DNA from 2 places in the Exiguobacterium sp. SH1S21 genome. Region 2 is predicted to be linked to the other one. Evidence: riboswitches for the same ligand, from Rfam matches in the RefSeq annotation. Region 2 holds a riboswitch; the other holds the start of a gene.
What was found. Region 2 has a riboswitch for thiamine pyrophosphate ahead of thiW (energy coupling factor transporter S component ThiW). Riboswitches for the same ligand answer to the same signal wherever they lie in the genome.
Positions count from the first base shown of each region.

Region 1 (7,973 bases), on a different contig from region 2:
CGTCTCAACGAGCGGAATCGTGCCGAAAATCTACAAGTTCGCCGACGAAGGGATGCGCATTAACTTTGCGATTTCGCTTCATGCGGCGTCGACGGAAATTCGGACACGTCTTATGCCGATCAACCGTGCCTATAACTTGGACAAGTTGATGGAAGCCGTCAACTATTACACGGAGAAGAGTGGACGTCGTATCACGTTTGAATACGGTTTGTTCGGTGGCGTCAATGATACAGAAGAAGATGCACACAAGCTTGCCGACTTGTTGAAAGGCGTCAAATGCCACGTCAACTTGATTCCAGTCAACCATGTGCTTGAGCGCGACTATGTGCGCACGCCACGTAATCAAATTTTTGCCTTTGAAAAAGTGCTCAAAGATCGAAAAGTGAACGTGACGATTCGTCGCGAACAAGGTTCGGATATCGATGCGGCTTGTGGGCAGCTTCGAGCGAAGGAGCGCGAACAAGAAACGAGGTAATCAGGAAGATGGAATTAGCATACCGAACCGACCGTGGGCAGGTGAGGGCTCAAAACGAGGATGCCGTCTTGATTTTAGGAGACGAGCATGCCGGGATCGCCCTCGTCGCCGACGGCATGGGGGGGCATGAGGCAGGAGAGGTCGCGAGCGGGCTCGTCATCGAGCAGTTTCGTCGCGCCTTTCCGACGCTTCCGGCCACACCGTTAGCGATGGAGACGTGGTTCCGTGATAACGTGGAGCTGGCAAATGAGCAAGTGCTTGAATTCGCGAAGCAGTCTAATCTCGTCATGATGGGGACGACCATCGCTGGCGTCTGTTGGCATGACGAGACGATTGTCATCGTGCACATCGGCGATAGCCGCGTCTACGCCCTTCGTGACGGAACACTCCAACAGTTGACGGAAGACCATTCTTACGTCAACGTGCTAAAACAACTTGGGGAATTGACGGAAGAAGAAATGCGGATCCACCCGAAACGAAATATTATCACCCGTGCGATCGGCTCAAAAGAGCACGTCGAACCTGATCTGCAAGTGTTTGCCGACCCCGAGTTCGACACGATTTTAATCTGTACGGATGGCTTGACGACTCACCTGACAGATGAAGCCATCAAATACGCCTTAACTCGTCCCATCTCTGCGGACGCTAAGGCGGACATGTTGATCGATCAAGCCAACCGATTGGGTGGGAGCGACAACATCACTGTGGCGCTCGTCCAATTTACAGATAGAAAGAGAGGATGAATCCGATGCGAAGTGGAGAACGAATCAACGATCGTTATCGGATCGAACAACAAATCGGTAGCGGCGGCATGGCAAATGTCTACCGGGCTCACGATGAGATTTTAAACCGAACCGTCGCCATTAAGGTGTTACGATCTGAATTCTCGCATAACGAACAATTTATACGCCGGTTCGAACGAGAAGCCCATGCGGCAACCAGTCTAAACCATCCAAACATCGTCGCCATTTATGACGTCGGAGATGAACAAGACATTTATTACATCGTCATGGAACATGTCGATGGTATGACGCTCAAACAATATTTACAGGAAGAGTACATATCAATCGAGGAAGCGTTACGGATCATGGGACAGATCTGTGATGCGATCGATCATGCCCATGCCCATCGCATCATTCATCGGGATATCAAACCGCAAAACATGATGATTGACCAAAATGGGAACGTCAAAGTGACCGATTTCGGGATTGCCGTGGCCATGTCGAACGCGACGCTGACCCATACGATGTCAGTCCTCGGGTCGGTCCACTACTTCTCTCCGGAACAAGCGCGTGGTAAGTTTGCCGATGAGAAGTCAGACATTTATTCGCTCGGTGCGGTGCTGTACGAACTTGTGACAGGACGAGTCCCGTTCATCGGTGAGACGCCGGTCGCGGTCGCGTTGCAACATTTGCAAGATGATCCGATCAGACCGCTCGACTTGAACCCTAAAATTCCACAAGCGCTTGAGAACTGTATTATGCAGGCGCTCGCCAAATCTCCGGGGGCACGACATGCCTCGGTCGCTGCTTTTAAAAAAGACTGCTTGACATCGCTCAGCCCAGACCGAGCGGACGAACCGAAACGGATGCCGACAGAACAAGACGAGTTTGATCAGACGCTCGTCATGGCGCCTGTCGTCCCGGAAGAACCGAAAGAAGTCGTCAAGCAGCCGGTAGCTGCAGTCGAGCCGGAATCAGCGACGCCGAAGAAACAAAAGAAAAAGAAGTGGTGGCTCTGGCTAGTGCTCGTTCTTCTATTGATTGGTGGCGGGGTTGCCGCGTATGTGGTTGCAGATGAAATGTCACGTGCCGTCGTGCCTGATGTCGTCGGTATGAGCGTCGGTGATGCGACGACTGAACTGGAAGCATCCGGATTCGTCGTTGAGACGACGGACCGAGTGAGTGACAACGTGTCTGAAGGCGACGTGATTTCGCAAAACCCGCAACCTGGACGGAAGCCGAAGCGTGGAACGGTCGTCACCATCGTCGTGTCTGCTGGGAAAGAGACGGTCGAGATGCCTGACGTCGAAGGGTTGTCTCAAACAGCAGCGGAACGAACGTTGAAAGATCTTGATTTCACAGATATTGAAATCCAATCCGAAGCGTCCGAAACGGTCGACAGCGGAGATGTGATTTCGCAGTCGATCACGCCAGGTGAAGAAGTTATCGCGTCGGAAGAGACGGTCACGCTCGTCGTCTCGACCGGTAGCAATAAAATTGAGCTTGCCAATTTGACGGGCTATACGTTCGAAGAGGCGTCAACTTATGCCGAGCAAAACAACTTGAAAATCGTGAAACGCGATGAGTATTCGACGAGCATCCCAGCGAATCAAATCATTCGTCAACTTCCGACGTCAGGGACGGCGGTCGACCCGGGAACGGAACTGACGGTCATCGTCTCACAAGGGGTCGAGCCGACCGACATCTCGATCGAGCGAGAAGTGGACGTCGAAATCGAACCGCCGGCAGAAGGTGAAGAGGCGGAGCCGGTCGAAGTCGTCATCCGTACCGTCGATGCCCGTGGTGAGATCGAAGTGTTGCGTGATATGATCACAGAAACGACGACGTATTCCTATACGCTCGTCATTGCTCCGGACGAAGTCGGTACCGCGACGATTGAAGTCGAGGGAGAAGTCGTTCGGACCGATACGGTGACATACGCCCAAGCAAAAGATTCACAATGAAGAGGTGGCGTGCGCGTCACCTCTTTTCTAAGGAGGAAACAGGATGAAAGGAACGATTATTCGCTTGCAAGGTGGATTTTATGATGTCATGACCGAAACGAAAGTTGAAATCAGATGTCGCGCCCGGGGAAACTTCCGGAACCGAAACATTTCGCCCGTCGTCGGGGACGACGTCGATATTCAAGACCAAGGGGACGGGACCGGCTACATCATGGCTGTCGATGAGCGGTCGAACCATCTCGTCCGTCCGCCGATCGCCAACATCGATCAGGCGTTTCTGCTCTTTTCCGTGAAAGAGCCGGCGTTCTCGTTTCATTTGCTTGACCGCTTTCTCATTTTGATCGAATCGAAGCAAGTTCACCCAATCATCGTGTTGACGAAGATGGACTTGTTGCTAGAAACTGAAAAAGAAAAAATTAGTGCGGCGGCAGCGCTATACCGTTCGATCGGCTATCAAGTCATTGAGACGTCGACCGAAGACGGAGCTGGAATCGAGCTCATCCGCAGCGCGTTCAAAGACAAGACGAGCGTGTTCGCCGGACAGACCGGCGTCGGGAAGAGTTCGTTGCTGAACGCGGTCGCACCGGAGCTCGAACTCGCGACTGGTAAAATTTCGAAAGCGCTTGGCCGCGGGAAGCATACGACGCGTCACGTCACGCTCATCACACTCGCGGACGGGTTCGTCGCCGATACACCTGGATTCTCGAGTCTTGAGTTCCCGGAAGAACTTGAAGTCGAGGAGATGCGTTGGTGTTTCCCTGAATTCGTCTTGCGGCACGATGACTGTAAATTCCGTGGTTGCGCCCATTTGAACGAGCCAGGTTGTGCCGTCAAAGCGGCGGTCGAGGCCGGAGAAATCGCTTCCACCCGCTATGCGAACTATGTTACGTTTATGGAGGAATTAAAAGATAGACAACGGAGGTACTAACATGATTAAAATCGCACCATCGATCCTGTCGGCCGATTTTGCCAACCTTGAGGCAGAGGTCAAAGCGGTCCAAGAAGCAGGGGCCGATTACATTCATTTTGACGTCATGGACGGTCAGTTCGTGCCGAACATCTCGATTGGACTGCCGGTACTCAAAAGTTTGCGTGACAAGTCGGACATGGTATTAGACGTCCATTTGATGATCGACCAACCGGAACGGTTCGTCGAGGACTTCGTTCAAGCAGGCGCCGATATCGTCACGGTCCATGTCGAGGCGACAAACCATTTGCATCGCGTATTGCAACAAATCAAAGGAGCCGGCGCCAAGTGTGGTGTCGTCTTGAACCCACATACGCCGTTGTCATCAATCGAGCACGTGCTCGGTGATGTCGATATGGTATTGCTCATGACCGTGAACCCTGGCTTTGGCGGCCAAGCGTTCATCGAAGCGGTCGTCCCGAAGATTGCGGCGCTCAGCGAGATGCGCCAAGCGCGTCGTCTCGACTTCGAGATCGAGATCGATGGCGGGGTAAATCCTGCGACGGCAAAACTTTGTATCGACGCAGGTGCCGACGTCCTCGTTGCCGGTTCAGCCATCTATAACGAACCGAGCTATAAAGACGCAATCGATAGCATTCGCAACGCGTCTCGTGTATAATTGTCTGTAGAACAACAAATATTGTCGCAAGGGGTGTCACATCTGTGGCTGAGAGGCATGAGCTAACCCTTTGAACCTGTTCCGTTCACACGGACGTAGGGATGTGGCGAAAATGCACGTTGCTACACGATAGCAGCATGGCGTTTACGTCATGCTGCTTTTTGTCGTTCACTCATATCAAGGAGGGAATAAGATGAAACAACGTTTAAAACTACAGGCGCTCATTGAAATCTCGCTGTTCGCCTCGCTCGGACTGATCTTTGACATGCTCATCCCATATCGGTTGCCGCAAGGCGGAGCAGTCAGCTTGGCGATGCTGCCGATTCTCGTGATGGCGTATCGGCATGGATTGAGAGGCGGACTCGCGACAGGCGCGCTCGTCGGGACGCTACAACTGTTATTTGGGGCCTATATCTTCACACCGGTCCAATTTTTACTCGACTACACGGTCGCCTACGGCCTCGTCGGAGTCGCCGGCATCTTCGCCGGGCAAGTCAAACAGTCGGCAAAAGACGGCGCCAAGAAAACGCTCACGTTCTATTTGATTCTCGGGGCGTTGATCGGCTCGGCGCTCCGCTACGTTGCGCACGTCGTTTCTGGCATCGTCTTCTTCGCCGAGTATGCGGAAGGACCGGTCGTCTTGTACTCGCTAGGCTATAACTTGACGTATATGTTGCCGTCGTTCCTCGTCTCGGCGGTCGTGATCGTGCTCTTGTTCACGTCGGCGCCGCGTTTCGCGACGCTCGCGACACGGGACATCAGATAATGCGCGTCTTGATTGTGGCTGCGAGCCCGGAAGCGGTCCCTGAGCTTCCTCGGAACGCCGATTACGTCATCGGCGTCGACGGCGGCTATCATACGCTGCTCGACCGTGGAATGAAGCCGGACCTGCTCGTCGGTGACTTTGATTCGTTCACAGGCACCGTGCCGGAGGAAGCTGTCCGTTATCCGTCTGAAAAAGACGTGACCGACCTTGAGATCGCTCTCGAGGCGGCACGAGGGAAAGGGGCGGACGTGATCGACGTATACGGTGCACTCGGGGGCAGGCTCGATATGACGCTCAGCAACGTCGGTCTGCTCGAAGCGTACCCCGAGATGCGGTTGTTCGCAGACGGGCAAGAAGTCCGTCTCGTCGGAAAAGGGGACTATCGTCTCCCGCGTCGTCCTGACCATTACTTGTCGCTCGTACCTTGGAAACGGGCCTCGGTCTCGATTCGTGGCGTCAAGTACCCGCTCGAGAACCATGACGTCGTCAGCCATGAGGCGCTGACGATCTCAAACGAGTGGTCGGCGGAAGAGGCGGACTTGCTCGTTCATAGCGGCAACGTCTTGATTATGTATATAAAGAAATAAACAAAAAAAATCCCATCGGCGCATGCCGCTGGGATTTATTTCGTTCGTGTATGGTAATTATACGCGTTCAACGAGACCTGATTTAAGAGCGCGAGCTGAAACCCAAACTCGTTTAGGTTTACCGTCAACGAGAATGCGAACTTTTTGTACGTTTACACCCCAAGTACGTTTTGTCTTGTTGAGTGCGTGCGAACGGTTGTTACCTGACTTAGGTGACTTACCTGTTACGTAGCATTTACGTGCCATGCGTTTCCCCTCCTTTTTTATGTGGGTTCGTCCTAATAGACACTCGTTTATATTAGCATGGGTTTTTTCACGATGCAACTAGAAAATAACCGGATGACAAGAAAAAAACTTGACATTACGGATGAGGATTTTAATAATGAATGAGGGTTGCGGTTACAATTGACCGAGTTTAGGGGCATGTCCTTTTAATAACTAGGTACTTATTGTAGAATATACTGTAGGAATCATTCCGAATAAAGGAGGCTACTCCATATGGCAATTGAAATGAAGACAACATATGGCAATATTGATATCACGAACGACGTGGTCGCGACACTCGCGGGCGGTGCGGCGATGGAATGTTTCGGCGTCGTAGGAATGGCGTCACAAGCTCAACTGAAAGACGGGATCGCAGAACTGCTCAAACGTGAGAACTATGCGCGTGGCGTTGTCGTACGTCAAGATGGAGAAGACGTACATATCGATATGCACATCATCGTGAGCTACGGGACGAAAGTGTCGGAAGTCGCGTACAACGTGCAAAGTCGTGTAAAATACACGCTCGGTGAAACTTTAGGATTAAACGTTTCGTCGGTAAATATATTCGTACAAGGCGTTCGTCTGACGAATGACTGACGAGAACGAAGGAGGATTTGGTGTGGGGTTAAAACGTTTAGATGGATTGGTGTTTGCGCAAATGGTCGCAAACGGTGCAGCCAACTTGAGCCAAAATGCAGATTACGTGGATTCGCTTAACGTCTTCCCGGTCCCAGACGGCGACACGGGAACGAACATGAATTTGACGATGACTTCAGGTGCGAAGGAAGTGGCCGCACTCGACACAGCGAACATCGCTGACGTGTCATCGAAGTTTGCCCGCGGCCTACTTATGGGGGCCCGTGGGAATTCGGGTGTTATTTTGAGCCAATTATTCCGTGGTTTCGGTAAATCGATCGAAGGAAAGACAGAATTGTCGACACTCGACTTTGCCGAGGCACTCAAACGTGGCGTTGACACGGCATACAAGGCGGTTATGAAACCGGTTGAAGGAACGATTTTGACGGTTGCTCGTGAAGCGGCCGACGAAGCGCTCCGTGCCTCTGAGTCGACGAGCGATTTCAATGAGTTCATGGAGCAAGTGATCACGGAAGCGAAAGCTTCGCTCGAGCGGACACCTGATTTGTTGCCGGTCTTAAAAGAAGTCGGTGTCGTCGACTCAGGCGGTCAAGGTCTCCTCGTCATCTATGAAGGGTTCCTCGCGAGCCTTGAAGGGAAAGAGCTCGAGAAGCCGCACGCACCGGTCATGGATGCCCTCGTTGAGGCAGAACACCATGCTGCGCAAGGTTTCATGTCGACGGAAGATATCGAATTTGGATATTGCACGGAGATCATGGTCCGTTTCCAAGACGAAAAGTTGAAACAGACTCCGTTCGATGAGGACGTGTTCCGTAACGAGCTGTCTGAACTCGGAGACTCGCTCCTTGTCGTCGCCGACGAAGAGTTGCTCAAAGTCCACGTTCACGTCGAGACGCCGGGCGACGTCATCACGAAAGGACAACGTTTTGGTGAGCTTGTCGCGGTCAAGATCGAGAACATGCGTCAACAGCATTCGACGATTCTTGAAGAAGAGCACGGTGCCAACCAGCAC
Region 1 is NZ_SJUY01000003.1:175,218-183,190, reverse strand. Features, by position in the region: gene rlmN (23S rRNA (adenine(2503)-C(2))-methyltransferase RlmN) at 1-475, shown strand, start outside; gene EVJ24_RS06220 (Stp1/IreP family PP2C-type Ser/Thr phosphatase) at 484-1,218, shown strand; gene pknB (Stk1 family PASTA domain-containing Ser/Thr kinase) at 1,224-3,161, shown strand; gene rsgA (ribosome small subunit-dependent GTPase A) at 3,205-4,089, shown strand; gene rpe (ribulose-phosphate 3-epimerase) at 4,091-4,747, shown strand; TPP riboswitch at 4,767-4,866, shown strand; gene thiT (energy-coupled thiamine transporter ThiT) at 4,941-5,513, shown strand; gene EVJ24_RS06195 (thiamine diphosphokinase) at 5,513-6,100, shown strand; gene rpmB (50S ribosomal protein L28) at 6,158-6,346, opposite strand; gene EVJ24_RS06185 (Asp23/Gls24 family envelope stress response protein) at 6,599-6,961, shown strand; gene EVJ24_RS06180 (DAK2 domain-containing protein) at 6,984-7,973, shown strand, end outside.
Region 1: linked by a shared signal. The riboswitch ahead of thiT (energy-coupled thiamine transporter ThiT) and the one ahead of thiW (energy coupling factor transporter S component ThiW) in region 2 are both predicted to bind thiamine pyrophosphate.

Region 2 (7,973 bases):
TCGCCATAAAAGACGACTAACGAATTATTCCACGTCCCGTTCGCCTTCAATTGATCGACCATCAATCCGACGGCCGCGTCGACGTAATGGATGGTATGGTAATAGTTTTGAAGCAGCGGATCGTCATATCCGGTCAAGTCCAAACGCTTCTCTTCTTCCGGAATGTCGTACGGCGTATGGCTCGTCAAAGCGACCATGAACGCATAAAACGGTTCTGCTAACGTGTCCATCGCTTCGACGGAAGTGGTCAAGAAGTCTTTGTCGTTAAGTGCCATGCCGATCACGTCCTGAGCGGGGTAATCGTCTTTGCTGAAAAAATGATTGAAGCCGATATTGTCGTAGACGTTGTCGCGGTTCCAAAACGTTTTATCGAACGCATGCATCGCGGCCGTATCATAGCCGGCTTGGCGCAAACGTTCAGGTAAGGCGTCAAACGTATGGTCACCGTACTGGGTGTACACTGAACCGGATTTGACGGGATAGAGCGAGGTGTTGACCGTGAATTCTGCGTCCGACGTCCGGCCTTCGTGCGTCTGATGATAGAAGTTCGGGAAGTACAACATCTCGTCACGAAGCGCGTTCAAGTTCGGTGTCAGTTCCTGTCCGTTGATCGTCTGTCCGATCACCGACGTCTGGAACGACTCGAGCTGCAGCATGATGACGTTCGTATCAGCCGTTGTCTCGACGTCGGTTGGAGTCGAGGTACCGAGCCGCGTCTCTTCTTGTGCGGTTAAGCCGTCTCCGAAGCCGAGTTGGTCGCCGATGCCACGGAATAAGTCGAGGCCGTGATACCCCCAAAAGCCGTACTCGTAATATTCACGCATGTTCGAAATCGGTGCTTGCTCGTCATCATTCGGCTGACTGACGGTTAATGGAACGACGAAGGCGGCCAAGCCGATGACAAAACCGGCAGCGGCGATCCGGCGGTTTTTTCCTGTGACTTGCGCAGGTCTTTTTCTCATATAGACGAGGACAGCGGTATAAAGCACCAGGTCCGCGAACAATAGAAAGTCGGTCGGTTGAATCAACGTCAGGAAGCCGCCGCCGACGTCGCCCATCTGACCAACGTCTGACAAAAGCGCGACCGACAACAGATTGCCGAAATAGCGGTAATACCAGACGTCGGAGATGAGGAGTGTGCTGTGTAGAAACAGCGAGGCGAATAAAATCCAGCGCCGTGTTTTCGTCTTCACGAGTAGAGCCCAGCTCGTCATCATGAGAATCATCCCGATATTGACGAGTAAAAAATGAACGTTGAACGCGCTCGCGGTCAAGACGCTGAATAAAAATAGTTTGGCAAGTGATAGTGACAGATAACTCCAATAATCAAGATATTTCATAAATAGCCTCCAAACGGTACGTACACGTCGTATTCTTTTTCATGTACCTGTTCGTAGGTGGCGGGAAACATGGGGGTGTGCGATACGGACGAAAAAAAGCGAGGCGAGCGCCTCACTTGATCAAAAATGTGTCCCGAAGCTCGATGATCGTGTCTTCCGGGGCTTTTAGTTTGCTCAAATGTCCATCGACGACGAAGTAGATGTTGCCGCCATGTTTCGGCAAGAACGTGACACCGAGCGCCTCGAGCCGACGGACTTCCGCTTCAAGGTCATCGACGTACAAGGCGAAGTGAACGGGTCCGGCCGCATGTTTCGAATACGGCGATAACGTCTCGTCGGTCTTCGCCGTCTGGAGTTCGATATAGAAGTCGCCGAGCTTGAGCCAACTGTTGAACGCCCGGGTATGGAAGTTGGGTGACTCTTGGACGAGCTCAAAACCGAGCGTTTCATAAAATTGCTTTGACGCCGCATAGTCGGGCGTTTGGATACAGAGATGGTGGATTTGTTTCATCGTGTCACTCCTTTGCTTTCATTTTAGCGAATAGGAGCCTGAAGCGGAACTTTTCTTGAACGAAGACGTATACGACACCGAGGAGGGATACATATGGAAATCCAATACGAATTGACGGAAGAAGACTACATTCACTTCAACTTGAGTCATATTAGACGTTCAAAGATAGGGAAGAGGATGCTATTCCTGCAGCGCATCATCGGGCCCGTCATCATTTTAGGTGGTGGCGCTTTGACGTTCGCGACATTGTTTCAAGATACGAGCTGGTGGCTGTTTGGGGTGTATGGCGTCATCAGCCTCATCTGGTTTCTGTATTATCCGAAGTATTTTGAACGGCATATCCGAAAACAGACGAAGCGGATGATTCAAGAACGAAGCAATGAAGGCATGATCGGCCCGCATACGATGGATCTGGATGAAGACGGTCTTCGTGACAAAAATGCGTTCGGGGAGACGAAAGTCTCATGGAGCGGCATCAAGGAAGTCGTCGAGGAAGCCGATTATGTGTATTTGTATAACTCGTCGGTCAGCGCCTACATCTTGCCGAAACGCGGGCAGGACATGGAGGAGGTACAACGATGGCTACCGATGCGTTGACGATTCAACCGATTGATGAGACGAACTTGGATGCGGTCGTCGCCTTGACCGTCGCACCTGGTCAGGCCCGCTTTATCGAAACGAACGCGGAATCGCTCCGCGAGATGGACGTCGACGTCAAGTACGCGTGGACGTGCTACGCGCTCTGTCGAGACAATCAACCGGTCGGCTTCATGATGGTCGGGGCCGAGAACAAGGTGGAGCGTTACGTCTGGCTCGACCGCTTTATGATTGATATGGATGAGCAAGGGAAAGGCATCGGGTCAACATTTTTGCAACTTGCGATTGAGTGGATGCAAGAGCGATTTGATGTCGATGACCTCATCCTCAGCCTCCATCCGACGAATGAACCGGCGAAACGGTTTTATGCGAAGGGCGGATTCGAGGACAGTGGCTTGATTGATGAAGCGAACGGGGAAGAGATTTGGGTGTATCACGTGAAGCAGGGACAGCCTTCCTAAGTCGGCCGTCCCTGTTTTGGTGGTTGTTGTTCAATTATCGCTTTATCGTAAGCGGACGCAATTGTTTGACCCGAGCCAAGACGATCCAGCCGAGGATGGCTCCAGTCACGCTCGAGGCGAGGAAGACCGGGAAGAAGAACAGCGCCCCAAACTCAGAACCCATTAAGATTTTCGCGTACGGGACGGCGATGAGCGAGGCAATGACGCCCGTCCCGATGACTTCACCGAGCGCAGCGAAAGCGACCCGGTTCGTCCGCACGTAAAATAGTCCAGCAAGCAAGGCGCCGATCATACCACCTGGGAAGGCGAGCAACGACCCGGTCCCGGTCATGACACGGACGAGTCCGGTCACGAACGCGACGAGGACGGCACCAATCGGACCGACGGTGACGGCGGCGATGACGTTCACCATATGTTGCACCGGATAGGCCCGGGCGACACCGGTCGGGATGGAGATGAATAAGGAGCCGATGATGGCGATGGCGATGAGCATCGCCATCCAAGTGAGTTGTTGAATACGCATGAAGTGTCTCCTTTCAAAATGAAAACGCCACTTCTCCAAGTGGAAAAGTGGCGTGGACAGACAGACGTATCCAAGCCACTTCCCTACGCTGGTATGAGCCAGATCAGGTTCGAAGGGTCCGGCAGTTGCCGTCTCAGCCCGAAGGCTCCCCTAGTGGTCGTTTATTGGTTTGAGTATAGCATAACGTTATTTTGTTGCCTCAATTTTTCGCGGTCGGAAGATGAAATAAATGATACCGCTATACAGGGCGTATAAAAACAGGGAAAACATGAGATTGATGACCCACGGGAGTGTACCCATAAATACGGTGACCGAGGCGTTACGGAACCAGCCGAGTGAAAGACATAGTCCGACAAAGCTGAGCACGATCGTCGTCCAAAAGCTGATATCTGGACGTCTCGACACACGGCGAACGACTAGACCAATTATGAAGCTGAAGACAGCCGTCGCACCTAAATACATATAGAGTAGCGCATCGACCGGGTATGAATAATAGACAACGTCCATATTATTTCCTCCTAAACGAAGTGTGGTGAAAGGAAGTGAGGTCAGTGAGGGATGCCATCCCATGGCGTGACGAGTCTTACCGTGAACAGTTCGAGCACTGGCTCGATGGTCACGTGCCAGGCGTGACGTGGCGGGTTGTGAAAGATACCGATTTGACATACTTGATGTATGGAGAGTACGGGGCAGACCGTTACTACGCCAAGGCGGTGACAGCAATCAGTGGTGGCGAGGCTGAACTGTCGATGCATCTAGCCGAACGGCATCCGGGACTCGTCCCGGAGGTCATCGCCATTGCCGCGACACGCAACTGGCTACTTATGCGAGACATCGGCGGGTATGCACTTCGTGAATACCCCAAGCACAGTCGGTACAAAGCGGCTGTGCGTCAATATGCGAAACTACAGAGAAAAGAAGCGAATTACACGGATACGCTTTTGGCCTACGGTATCCCGGACCGGCGTCCGGCTCGTCTAAAAGAAGAGATACGGACGTATTTACCCGAGTTATGTACGGGGTTAGATCGAGATAAGGCAGAGGCGGTGCTGGCGCTCCAAGACGAACTCCTCACCATGTGCGACGAGCTCGCGACTGGGGTGCCGATGAGTCTCGAGCACGGCGACTTACATGGCGGCAACATCTTTTGGCGCAAACAGACGGATGACTTATGTATTCTCGATTGGGGCGATGCGACCGTCACCCATCCGTTCTTCAGCGTCCGTGTGTTTTGGAACGCGCTCTACGACTTGTTGCCGGAAGACGATGAAGTCGCATGGTATGAACAGATTCAGAAGATGCGTACCGTCTACTTGGCTGAGTGGGAAAGTGTGGCGCCGCGGGACTTGCTATGGCGCCATTTGTTGATCGCTGAAGAGCTCGGTTGCGTATATCGGGCGCTGTCGTGGCATGTATATGTGACCAACTATCGGTATGATCCGTCCGAGTCAGCCGATAAACCGGTCCAATGGCTCAACTTGTTCCTCGAGTATCGGGACTTGAAACGTCGCGGTACGTGATCACTCATTCTTCTCGAGCAGGTTTTCATAATCCGTCTCGTTCCAAAACAGCTGGGCGATTGACTCCGGTGCTTTCAAAATCTCACCGTCTTGGTCGTAGACGATGGCGTAGCCGTTTTCGATCTCAAAGACGATCAAGTCGGCCGTCACTTCCTTGACGCCGTTCCCGGCAATGATGACGTTCTCGATTGGGTCGCGTGCGACTTGAACTCCCCATTCGTCGAGCTCGACGATGAGCGCTGACGTGTAGGCATGGCGGTCGTAAATCGATTGAAACTCGTCTTGCGTCAATGTGACGTCGGTCGGGGGGGCACTCGTCCCGTATTTGCGCTTCTCAATCTCCTCAACGAATTGCGTGAACGACTCTTCTTGCCAAAAGAGCGGTGCGACCGACTCGGGACCGTTGGCGATTTCACCGTCTTCATTCTCATAGACGGTCGCGTACGTGCCGTCGTCGAGCTTGAACGGATAAATATCGGCGTACGTATGATGGATCTCGTCCCCGGCGATGACGACGCGTTCGAACGTCTCACGGAACGGTGTTAGCCCTTGGGTTTCGAGCGCTGCTAACAAGTCTTGGGCAGTCTCGTGTTGGTCAAAGACGTCTTTGAAATCTTCTCGTGTCCATTCGATCGTCGCTTCTTCATCTTGTTCGTTCATATCAGGAGAGACGATTGGTTGCTCGGCTTGATCGGTACAACCTGTCAGCAAGAACGCGCTTAAGCCAAGTAGTCCTAATCGTTTCATAAAACAACCCCCTAGTAAGTTACATTATTTCCCTATTTTACATTAGCGTAGCATGTATGAAATAGGATGAGAACCTGGATACTTTCTCATCTAGGGCAAATGGAATCGCTACCTCGTCTGGTTCAATCAACACAATTTGTACGATTGAACAGGGAAATGTCGACTTTTGGCGAACACATTTAGGAAACCGGTCTAAAGGAGAGAGAGAGATGCCAAAACGAAAATTTGCCAATCGTCGTGATTGGGAACGAATATTAAAAAATCGATACGCACAAATGGAGGTGCAGGACGATCGCTTCTCGGGCACCGTCGCCCTCTTCCAAATTGACGCCGTCCGAGCCCCGCAATATAAGATGCATCAAGGAGAGGAGTTCATCGTCGCCGACGCAGGTTATGCGTGGCTCCAGTACTTCTCAGAACATGAACCGTTCGGGGTGACTGTCATGTTCGACGACCGGGGCAACATCGTCCAATGGTACATCGATATCGTTGAAGGGATTGGGTATGAGGATGGGATTCCGTACATGGATGACCTCCTGCTCGACATTCTCATCTTCCCGAACGGTGACGTCGTCCGTAAAGACGAGGATGAGTTCGAAGCGGCAGCCAAGTCAGGTGAGCTCACGCCGGAGATGGTCGACCGTGGCTGGCGTGATTTCAAGGCGACGCTCGATCGGATCGAACGCCGCGACTTCGTCTATTTTGATTTAGCGAACGAGCATTACGAGCAGTTGAAGCAAAAGCTTTGAGTCTTCCCGTACTGCTTTTGGTACAGTGAAAGAACAGGGGGGAAGATAGATGAAACAAATTGATCTCGAGAAGTGGTCGCGTAAAAAGCATTATGAGTTTTTCAAGGCGTTTGACGCCCCGCATTTCAACGTGACGGCGAACGTCGACGTGACGAAGCTACATACGTTCGCGAAGACGCGCGGACAGTCATTTTTCAAGCTGTTCTTATACGGCGTGGTGAAGACGGCGAACGCCATCCCGGAACTTAGGTACCGGATGCGCGGTGACGTGGTCGTCGAGCATGATGTCGTCCATCCATCGTTCACCGTCATGATGGATGATGACGTCTTCAATTTCTGTACGGCGACGTATAAAGACGCGTTTCCCGACTTCATGGAGGAAGTGGCCGTGCGGATGAGCGGGGCGAAACGAGAAGTCGTCGTCGGAGATGACGAGCCGGACAGCCTGCTCTATATTACGAGCGTGCCTTGGCTCACGTTCACGAGCATCAGTCACCCGACGAATGACCAACAGCACGATAGCGTTCCGCGGATCGCCTGGGGCAAATTCACGAAGGTTGGCGACCGGATGATGATGCCGCTCTCGGTTCAAGCGCACCACGCGCTCGTCGACGGCGTCCATGTCGGGAAATATTATGAGAAACTGCAAGCGTGGCTAGATGATTTGAGCGACCTTCACGTCAAACAGCCTGAAGAGGTCGGACTCGACGAGGCGATCCGCCTGCGCGAGAACGGAGAGCTCGAGCGGGCGAAGCAGCTGTTGCTCATGCTGTTGCGTCAAGATGAGAAGAATCCACGACTCCACGCGCAATGTGCCTGGTGTTATGACTCGCTCGGCGAAGAGCGTCAAGCCGTCCCGCACTATGAGCGGGCCATCCGACTCGGTCTGAGCGGTCACGAGCTCAGTGAGACGTATATCGGGCTCGGCAGCACGTACCGTGCGCTCGGTCGTTACGAGGATGCCGAACAACTATTTGCTAAGGCGATCGAACAGTTCCCTGACATCGCTGCCTTGAAAGTGTTCCAAGCGATGACGCGTTACAACCTCGGACAGCATCAGGAAGCGACCGGTGCGTTGCTCGAGCTGCTCGTGAGTCCGCAGCCGGATGACAGCATTCAGCGTTATCGTCGCGCCATCGCGTTCTATGCGCGCAATCTCGACGAGACGTACGATTGATCCGGAAGACAAGGCCTGTGGAAGCGGCCTTGTCTTTTTATTGAATCAAATTGATTGACCGATCCAAATTACCGTGTTATATTTATCTCGAATTAAAGATAATTAAATTTAAAGTATTGTTTTCTCTCAACAAAGGAGGGGAACAGATGAAACAATCAGACGCCTTAAAAGCAATCACCGTCTTATTTCGAGCTTCACAATCGATCCAGGACATGGTCAAACACGAAGTCGCCGCATATGGACTGAACGCGACCGAATTCTCGGTACTCGAACTGCTCTATCATAAAGGTGACCAACCGATTCAAATCATCGGCAAAAAAGTCTTGCTCTCAAGCGGCAGCATGACGT
Region 2 is NZ_SJUY01000001.1:655,328-663,300, reverse strand. Features, by position in the region: gene EVJ24_RS03310 (LTA synthase family protein) at 1-1,340, opposite strand, end outside; gene EVJ24_RS03305 (VOC family protein) at 1,453-1,851, opposite strand; gene EVJ24_RS03300 (YcxB family protein) at 1,945-2,448, shown strand; gene EVJ24_RS03295 (GNAT family N-acetyltransferase) at 2,430-2,909, shown strand; gene thiW (energy coupling factor transporter S component ThiW) at 2,944-3,432, opposite strand; TPP riboswitch at 3,496-3,594, opposite strand; gene EVJ24_RS03285 (hypothetical protein) at 3,619-3,939, opposite strand; gene EVJ24_RS03280 (aminoglycoside phosphotransferase family protein) at 3,984-4,952, shown strand; gene EVJ24_RS03275 (hypothetical protein) at 4,953-5,699, opposite strand; gene EVJ24_RS03270 (DUF402 domain-containing protein) at 5,909-6,448, shown strand; gene EVJ24_RS03265 (tetratricopeptide repeat protein) at 6,498-7,625, shown strand; gene EVJ24_RS03260 (MarR family winged helix-turn-helix transcriptional regulator) at 7,772-7,973, shown strand, end outside.